3 regions of the Yersinia antarctica genome follow, and region 2 is predicted to be linked to each of the others. Evidence: predicted binding sites of a transcription regulator. Region 2 holds the regulator's gene; each other region holds the start of a gene.

Region 1 (3,208 bases), 2.7 Mb from region 2:
GGTACAAGCCCTGTCCGAAGTCTTTGAACGTAAAGTTAAAAACCGTATTATCGCAGAATCTATCAGCTTGCCGGAGATCCCTGCTGCGGTGTTAAACCGCTATCCAGGTGTGGTAGAAGCCATTGCCAAGCTGGAAGAAGAAGGTTTCCCAATTCTCTCTTACGATGCCTCTCTAGGTGGCGCTTATCCGGTTATTTGCGTAGTACTGTTTAACCCGTCAAATGGCACCTGTTTTGCCTCATTCGGTGCACATCCTGACTTTGGTGTCGCGCTGGAACGCACCGTGACTGAGCTATTGCAGGGCCGTAGCCTGAAAGACCTGGACGTCTTTACCGCGCCGACCTTCGATGACGAAGAGGTGGCAGAGCACACCAATCTGGAAACCCACTTTATCGATTCAAGTGGCTTGATCAGTTGGGATATGTTCAAAGACAAGGCCGACTATCCATTTGTGGACTGGAGCTTTAAAGGCAGCACAGAAGAAGAATTCGCTACCCTGATGGCTATCTTCAAGCAAGAAAACGCCGAAGTGTATATCGCTGATTATGAGCATTTAAGTGTCTATGCCTGCCGGATTTTGGTACCAGGCTGGTCTGATATCTATCCTGCCGAAGATTTGCTGATGGCGAACAACACCATGGGTGTGCATCTGCGAGACAGCTTGCTGGCCCTGCCCGGCAGTGACTGGCAACCTGGGGAATATCTGGCGCTCATTCAGCAGTTGGATGATGAAGGGTTGGATGATTTCGCCCGCGTACGTGAATTGCTGGGTATCGCCTCGGGTAAAGATAACGGCTGGTATACCCTGCGTGTCGGTGAGCTGAAATCCATGCTGGCATTGGCTGGCGGTGATTTGGAGCAAGCACTGATTTGGGTTGAATGGACGCAAGATTTTAACTCTTCAGTCTTTACGGCAAAACAAGCGAACTATTACCGTTGCCTGCAAACCCTATTGTTACTGACTCAGGAGCCGGATCGTGAAGCGGCACAATATTACACTGCCTTTGTGAAAATGTATGGTCAGGAGGCGGTAGATGCAGCCTCAGCAGCCTTGGTGGGTGAGGCGCGCTTCAATGGCCTGTTCAGTGTTGATGAGGATCTAAAAGCCTTACCAGCTCATCAGGCACTACTAGGTGCTTATGAGAAGTTGCAAACTGCCAAACGCCGCTATTGGGCTAAAAGCGAGTAAACATTTTCTGCCAGCAAATAGCTAAATGCTAATCAGCAGAAAACGACCCACGGCGTTGTCTTTTGGCAGCGCCGTTTAATTTAGTACTGCATTTAATCCTGACGAAAATAAATACAAATCGCCGCGCTCAACAATTGTTTTTGTCATAAAAAAACGTTATTTTCTGACGCCGTAATAGCACCTTTAGACAAACATTATTTAGCGACCAGATAAAATAGATAAATAGGTGAATGAATAGTTAATTTTTAATGACTGATAATAATAAAAATAACTACAAATACCCCTTTTAGTTAACCTTCTCAACGGCTTTAAAACAGTCCAATCAAAATTATTTGTAAATATTAAAATATTTTTTTCAATTAATAATCAATAAGTTAATCGCATTAGCCCTATATTTTATGGTGTTTCACAGCTAACTAAACTCGCGCAATATGATCCATATCAATTTTCACGCTATACTGCTTTGCTAGTATCTCGTTGTGCTTTATTAACCCTTAAGAGAGAGTTAGTGTGAAAGCTGACAACCCCTTCGATGCATTATTACCTGCGGCAATGGCTAAAGTAGCCGAAGATGCCGGTGTCTATAAAGCCACCAAGCATCCGCTAAAAACCTTTTATTTAGCGATTACTGCTGGTGTGTTTATTTCAATTGCGTTTGTTTTTTATATTACAGCGACTACCGGTACTGCTGGCGTGCCTTTCGGCTTTGCCAAGTTGGTTGGTGGTATTTGTTTCTCCCTGGGGCTAATGTTAGTGGTGGTGTGTGGGGGTGATCTTTTCACATCGACCGTACTCACAACTGTCGCTAAAGCCAGCGGCCGTATCACATGGCGTCAACTGGCATGTAACTGGGTTAATGTCTATATTGGGAATCTGTTCGGTGCACTATTCTTTGTGTGTCTTATTTGGTTCGCAGGCCAACATACTGTGGCAAATGGTCAATGGGGTCTGAATGTTTTGCAAACAGCCGACCATAAATTGCACCATACTTTTATTGAAGCGGTGTGTTTGGGTATTTTAGCTAACCTGATGGTCTGTCTGGCGGTATGGATGAGTTACTCCGGCCGTACCATAATGGATAAAATGTTCGCGATGATCTTACCGGTGGGGATGTTTGTTGCCAGCGGCTTTGAGCATAGCATCGCAAATATGTTTATGATTCCTATGGGTATTGTGATTAAAAATTTCGCTTCGCCTGAATTTTGGCAATCCATAGGATCAACACCTGAGCAATTTGCTCACTTAACCGTAAGTAACTTTATTATTGATAACCTGATCCCAGTCACTATCGGTAACATCATTGGTGGCGGATTATTGGTTGGGTTGACTTATTGGGTAATTTATCTGCGCGGTGACCAGCAACATTAATATGTGGCCGCTACGTCTGGTTTTCGAAGAAATTAACATTAAAAGGTAGATGCATTATGACCGAACTTAATGAAAAATTGGCCAAAGCATGGCAAGGTTTTACCAAGGGTGACTGGCAGAACGGTGTAAACGTTCGTGACTTCATCCAGAAGAACTATACCCCTTATGAAGGCGATGAGTCCTTCCTTGCCGGCCCTACCGATGCGACCGACAAACTGTGGGCGCAGGTTATGGAAGGCATCAAACTGGAAAACCGCACCCATGCGCCAGTTGATTTCGATACCGACGTAGCTGCAACCATCACATCTCATGATGCTGGCTATATTAATAAAGATCTGGAAACCATCGTTGGCTTGCAGACTGAAAAACCATTGAAACGTGCACTGATCCCATTCGGTGGCATTAAAATGGTAGAAGGCTCTTGCAAAGTTTATGGTCGTGAACTTGACCCACAACTGAAAAAAGTCTTCACCGATTACCGTAAAACACACAACCAAGGTGTGTTCGACGTTTATACCAAAGACATCCTGAACTGCCGTAAATCTGGTGTACTGACTGGTTTGCCAGATGCCTATGGCCGTGGCCGTATCATCGGTGACTATCGTCGTGTAGCCGTTTACGGTATCGACTTCCTGATGAAAGACAAACTGG
Region 2 (3,208 bases):
GCTATTTTGGCCCCGAAGCCAATGACTTTGGCCAGTTGGAGCAAAGTGTGTCGGAATACGGTGAACACGGCACTGGCTGTTCACGTAAGTATTTACATACCTATGATGAAGCGGTGCCATACAACCAAATTCCCGGCACGTTTACCTCGTGGGAAGCATTACCACAACCCACCGACGTGCTGTTTTATGAAGGGCTGCATGGCGGCGTGGTGACTGAACATCATGATGTGGCGAAACACGTCGATCTGTTGGTGGGCGTGGTACCTATCGTCAATCTGGAGTGGATTCAGAAATTAGTACGCGATACCGGCGAACGCGGCCATTCGCGTGAAGCGGTGATGGATTCCGTAGTGCGCTCCATGGATGATTATATCAACTACATTACGCCGCAGTTCTCACGCACTCATATCAACTTCCAGCGCGTGCCAACCGTTGACACATCAAATCCGTTTGCTGCCAAAGCGATTCCGTCACTGGATGAAAGCTTTGTGGTTATTCATTTCCGGGGTTTGGATCAAATTGATTTCCCTTACTTACTGGCGATGTTGCAAGGATCATTTATCTCTAATATCAATACATTGGTGGTACCCGGCGGAAAAATGGGGCTGGCAATGGAGCTGATTATGGCGCCGCTAGTGCAGCAGTTGCTGGAAGGGGAGAAAATCGGTTAATCTCCTTCATTCTTGAAGCCGCAGTATAGCAATGGCTGGAGAGAAAAAAATAATTTGACTCTATCCCAACCCAAAGTAATTGGAGCTGCAGGTAGGCAGCAAACGAACTCATCCCGATGAGCTTACATAAGTAAGTGATTCGGGTGAGCGAACGCAGCTAACAACCCTGCAGCTTCAAGTACGAAGGGTTTGCTTAGGCGATGTCACGGATCTCAAAACTGTGGGTAATCGTCGCCGCTTTACCCAACATCAGTGAGACGGAGCAATACTTTTCTGCTGACAGCTCAACGGCTCGTTCCACAATTTTGTCGGTCAGACCTTTGCCGCTGACAATAAAATGCAGGTTGATTTGCGTAAATAGACGCGGTGCCTCTTCGCGACGCTGCGAGGTTAATGTCACTTCGCAATCACGCACATCATTGCGGCCTTTTTGTAAAATAGAGACCACATCAATCGCGCTACAACCGCCTGCTGACATTAATAACATTTCCATCGGACTCGGTGCTTTGTCTCCAGCATTACCGTCCATCAACACCTGATGACCTGATGCCGATTCACCCAAAAATGTCAGCCCCTCAACCCACTTTACACGTGCCTGCATAACTCTTGCTCCCGGTTAAATTTTCTGATCCAGACTACCCTTTCATTTACAAACTGGCAATGTAACCCGATGTTCATCATGCTGAAGCGATACAACACAAGACACTGGCTTCATCCTGTGCTACAAACAGAACCGAAAGTGTTGTTTCTAGAATTAAATAGGGTAGCTTCTCAATACTCAGTGGAGGGTTTCTACCCGGTACGTATCTTGGCTATACCTTTCGGCAGTTGAGCAAATTAATATGCTACGAGAAAGTGTATTTTATAAGCACGCCGTACAGGGAACTCTGAGCCCTGTTATGTTAGGCAGCGATAACAACAGAGGATAACAGCGAATGGTTCTCGGCAAGCCACAAACAGACCCGACTCTCGAATGGTTCCTGTCTCATTGCCATATCCACAAATATCCATCGAAGAGTACGCTGATTCACCAAGGTGAAAAGGCCGAAACGCTTTACTACATCGTGAAAGGCTCCGTTGCGGTGCTTATCAAAGATGAGGAAGGTAAAGAGATGATTCTCTCCTATCTTAATCAGGGAGATTTCATCGGCGAACTTGGATTATTTGAAGAAGGCCAAGAACGTAGCGCCTGGGTTAGAGCAAAAACCGCCTGTGAAGTGGCTGAAATTTCTTACAAAAAATTCCGTCAGCTGATTCAGGTCAATCCAGATATTTTAATGCGCCTATCTTCACAGATGGCGAGTCGCTTACAGATTACATCTGAGAAAGTGGGCAACCTTGCTTTCCTTGATGTGACTGGGCGTATTGCACAAACGCTGCTTAATCTGGCAAAACAACCTGATGCCATGACCCACCCAGATGGGATGCAGATTAAAATTACCCGCCAGGAAATTGGTCAGATAGTTGGCTGCTCCCGCGAAACCGTGGGGCGGATACTAAAAATGCTGGAAGATCAAAACCTGATCTCCGCACACGGTAAAACGATTGTCGTCTACGGCACCCGTTAATTCCCCCTAAACTGGTGCCGATACTGTCGGCATCAGTTTTTTAATCTTTTGTGATCAATAAATTTCTGGGGCCTTTATGAAATGGCAACGGCTTATTTATCATCCTGAAGTTAATTACGCACTACGCCAAACATTAGTGCTCTGCCTGCCTGCAGCATTAGGGTTCGCTCTCGGCGAACTTCGGCTGGGCTTGATGTTTTCTCTGATACCCGCCTGTTGCAACATTGCCTCACTGGATACACCACACCAACATTTTTTCCGGCGTCTGCTGGTCGGCGGCGCGCTGTTTACTGTGAGTAGCTTCCTAACCCAGCAACTGCTGCTATGGGGTATTCCGTTGCCTGCTGTCATGCTCAGCCTGGCATTAGTTCTAGGAGTGAGTGGGGCGATTAGCCAATTGAATGGCCATTTGTTACCCGCGGCACTGATTGCTGCTATTTTCAGCCTCAGCATGGTGGGCCGCGCTCCGATCTGGCAAGCCCCGTTGCTGTGTGCCGTAGGGACACTGTGGTATGGGGTGTTTAACGGGTTATGGTTCCGACTCTGCAAGGATCAACCGATTCGCGAACCTTTGAGTCAGCTTTATCGCTTACTAGCCGATTATTGTGACACCAAATACAGCCTGTTTGCTCAGCACCTTGAGCCGGAAAAATCGATACCGCCGCTGCTGGACAGACAACAGGCGATTATGGACAAGATTAATCAGCTTTATCAGCAATTTAATCTGATTCATAACACCACGAAGAAAGAACAAAAACGGTTGTTGGGATTGTTCCAAATGGCTCTCGATTTGCAAGAGCACATTACTGCGGCCCTGATTCAGCCAGAAAAAGCACAAGAGTTAATGGAGCAGACACAGATTGAGAGCGTGATACGCCGTAATTGCCAGAAAATCTCAGCTCAAATGCGCAGCATCGCCAACGACATTCTCTATCACCACCATGCTGATGAGCATTTCACTGCCGATGA
Region 3 (3,208 bases), 2.0 Mb from region 2:
ACGGAGCCTCACTCGGCTCCGCTGATTTTGATAAATCTTGTGGGTAACAGCCCTATTCTGGCTTCAGTTTTACCAATGTTGGCTGGCTGAATTGCTGTTTCAATTCTTGCTTGGTTTTCATCACAATTTGGCCATCAGTGCCAATACTCATATGCTGAGCATCCTCATTGTGACGGGCTTGCCATAGCATTACCATTTGCAGGCTATTCTCTTTCTGCTCAGGTGTCAGTGCCACACCATCCGGCCATTTACCCAACTCAACCGCTTGCATCAAACGTTGATAAATTTCAGGTGTCATCACTGAAATCAGGTCTTCAAGCTCCATCAAAGTATCCTTAGCAAAACGAATAATAAGCTGAATCGATTTTTCAACATGCATAATCGTTGAGTATCAACCGGCAATCTGCTCGCCATTCTGGTCATCAACAAAATTCAATGACGCCGAGTTCACGCAATAGCGCTCGCCCGTAGGCTGCGGCCCATCGGGGAAAACATGGCCTAAGTGAGCATCACAATTACCACAACGAATTTCAACTCGAATCATATTGTGTGAATTATCATCAATATAGCGGATAGAGTCATCTTTGATAGGTTGGTAAAAACTCGGCCAACCACAGCCAGAGTCAAATTTCGACTCTGAGATAAACAAAGGTTGATGACAACACAGACACTCATAGATGCCATCGCGTTTGTTATGCAGCAATTTGCCACTAAACGGGGCTTCTGTCCCGCGCTGCTGGGTGACATGACGCTGAATATCGGACAGTTTCTCAATATCGGGTGTAGAGTTCAGTTCTTTAGCCATTTGTGCGGTTCTCTGGCAGGGAATAAAGTCAACGAAAACAACGTTTAATAATAACAAAAAATTAACAACAAAGCAGTTAAAATTGTCCTAAACTGTATGCCATCAAAGTGACAACCGCATATACCCTTTATACTTGACGCGGCAGGGTTGTTAGCTACGCTCATTCACCCGAATCACTTACTAATGTAAGCTCATCGGGATTCGTTCGCTAGCTGCCTACCTGCAACGCCAATCATTTTGGGTATAAATGCGATAAAAATCGCAAATATTACCGATTCTCACTTTAAACTGAATAATTCGCCCCAATATAAAAATGAGGCTAATCGTATCTGGAAACGCGTGATTAATGTTCGATCTAACGTCGTTGGTTTGATTTGTAGCAATAATTGACACGATTCCGCTTGACGCTCGGCAAGGTTTTTGTAATTTTACAACCAACCTTTTATTCACTAACAAATAGCTGGTGGAATATATGACTATCAAAGTAGGTATCAACGGTTTTGGCCGTATCGGTCGCATTGTTTTCCGTGCTGCTCAGGAACGTTCTGACATCGAAATCGTTGCAATCAACGACCTGTTGGACGCTGAATACATGGCGTACATGCTGAAATACGACTCTACCCACGGTCGTTTCGACGGTACTGTAGAAGTAAAAGACGGCCACTTGGTTGTTAACGGTAAAACCATCCGTGTTACCGCAGAGAGAGATCCGGCTAACCTGAAGTGGAACGAAGTTAACGTTGACGTTGTTGCTGAAGCAACTGGCCTGTTCCTGACCGACGAAACAGCACGTAAGCACATCGCTGCCGGTGCTAAGAAAGTGGTTCTGACTGGTCCTTCTAAAGATGACACCCCTATGTTTGTTATGGGCGTCAACCACAAAGAATACGCGGGTCAGGAAATCGTTTCTAACGCTTCTTGCACCACTAACTGCCTGGCTCCACTGGCTAAAGTTATCAACGACAAGTTCGGTATCGTTGAAGCGTTGATGACCACTGTGCATGCAACTACTGCAACGCAGAAAACTGTTGATGGCCCGTCTCATAAAGACTGGCGCGGCGGTCGTGGCGCATCCCAGAACATCATCCCTTCTTCTACTGGTGCCGCTAAAGCAGTTGGTAAAGTTATCCCAGCACTGAACGGCAAACTGACAGGTATGGCGTTCCGCGTTCCTACTCCTAACGTTTCAGTTGTTGACCTGACTGCACGTCTGGAAAAACCAGCTTCTTACAAAGAAATCTGTGCTGCTATCAAAGCGGCTTCAGAAGGCGAGCTGAAAGGCGTTCTGGGCTACACCGAAGACGACGTTGTTTCTACCGATTTCAACGGCGAAAAACTGACTTCAGTATTCGATGCTAAAGCCGGTATCGCGCTGAACGACAACTTTGTGAAACTGGTTTCTTGGTACGATAACGAAACTGGCTACTCAAACAAAGTTCTGGACCTGATCTCTCACATCTCCAAGTAATAATGGATTGATGTAGATTTCTGCCAAAAGCCACCTTCGGGTGGCTTTTTTATTTGTAGCTATAATAAATTGCGCAATATCAATGATTCACCACTACGGTGTCGTCCATTTGCTACAAGATTTACAGCCTGTGATATTATCGAGAGTCTGAAATTCAAAGGATCCCTGCTCCCTTTCCCATAAGGCCAAACGAATGAACGAGAAAGTATTCACCCTACCTGTTGTTGAACAAATTTCGCCTTACATCAGCCAACGCCAACTGGATGAATTGCCGGTAGTGGTGGTTTCTCATCCGAAGGTGCGTGCCGCAGTAAGCCTACAAGGCGCTCATTTGCTGGCCTATCAACCTAGCGGTGAGCAACCTATCATTTGGCTGAGCAATAACACGCCGTTTAAAGATGGCGTCGCTATTCGTGGTGGCGTGCCAATCTGTTGGCCTTGGTTTGGTCCATCAGCACAACCTTCTCATGGTTTTGCCCGTCTACTGCCATGGACTCTCAGTGCCCATGATGAAAACGAGAATGGAGTTATCCTGACCTTCACACTGGAAGACAGTGATGAATCCCGTAAATACTGGCCGCATGCCTTCACATTGATTGCCCGCTTCAAGCTAGGTGATGAGTGCGAAATGGAGCTGGAATCACACGGTGATTATCAGGCAGTAGCCGCGCTACATACTTACTTCCAGATTGGCGACATCGACCAGATTAAAGTCAGTGGCCTGGGTGAGAAATACTTCGATAAAGTGCTAAAAATTGCCGATGCCACACAACAAGGCGATTTAGTGTTCAACGGCCAGACTGACCGTATCTACACACAACCCGAAGCCTATAGCTTGATAAAAGATGCGGCGCTCAAACGCACCATTGAAGTACATCATCATCACCAAAGTGATGTAGTGGCATGGAATCCAGGTGCAGAGTTGTCTAGTAGCA

The links. Region 2 encodes CRP, which controls carbon source genes, mostly activating them, when cyclic AMP is high. Its sites were predicted from a motif close to ATGTGANNNNNNTCACAT; they were not measured.
Region 1: the regulator CRP is predicted to act here: its motif matches at 1,619-1,636, upstream of focA (formate transporter FocA).
Region 3: the regulator CRP is predicted to act here: its motif matches at 1,053-1,070, upstream of gapA (glyceraldehyde-3-phosphate dehydrogenase).

Annotation. Positions count from the first base shown of each region.
Region 1 is NZ_JBSJQF010000001.1:3,024,135-3,027,342, forward strand. Features, by position in the region: gene ycaO (30S ribosomal protein S12 methylthiotransferase accessory factor YcaO) at 1-1,189, shown strand, start outside; gene focA (formate transporter FocA) at 1,700-2,557, shown strand; gene pflB (formate C-acetyltransferase) at 2,614-3,208, shown strand, end outside.
Region 2 is NZ_JBSJQF010000001.1:283,871-287,078, reverse strand. Features, by position in the region: gene ACWJJO_RS01130 (phosphoribulokinase) at 1-671, shown strand, start outside; gene ACWJJO_RS01125 (OsmC family protein) at 865-1,272, opposite strand; gene crp (cAMP-activated global transcriptional regulator CRP) at 1,607-2,239, shown strand; gene ACWJJO_RS01115 (YccS/YhfK family putative transporter) at 2,316-3,208, shown strand, end outside.
Region 3 is NZ_JBSJQF010000001.1:2,262,095-2,265,302, reverse strand. Features, by position in the region: gene ACWJJO_RS10435 (YeaC family protein) at 53-325, opposite strand; gene msrB (peptide-methionine (R)-S-oxide reductase MsrB) at 392-805, opposite strand; gene gapA (glyceraldehyde-3-phosphate dehydrogenase) at 1,278-2,273, shown strand; gene ACWJJO_RS10420 (D-hexose-6-phosphate mutarotase) at 2,467-3,208, shown strand, end outside.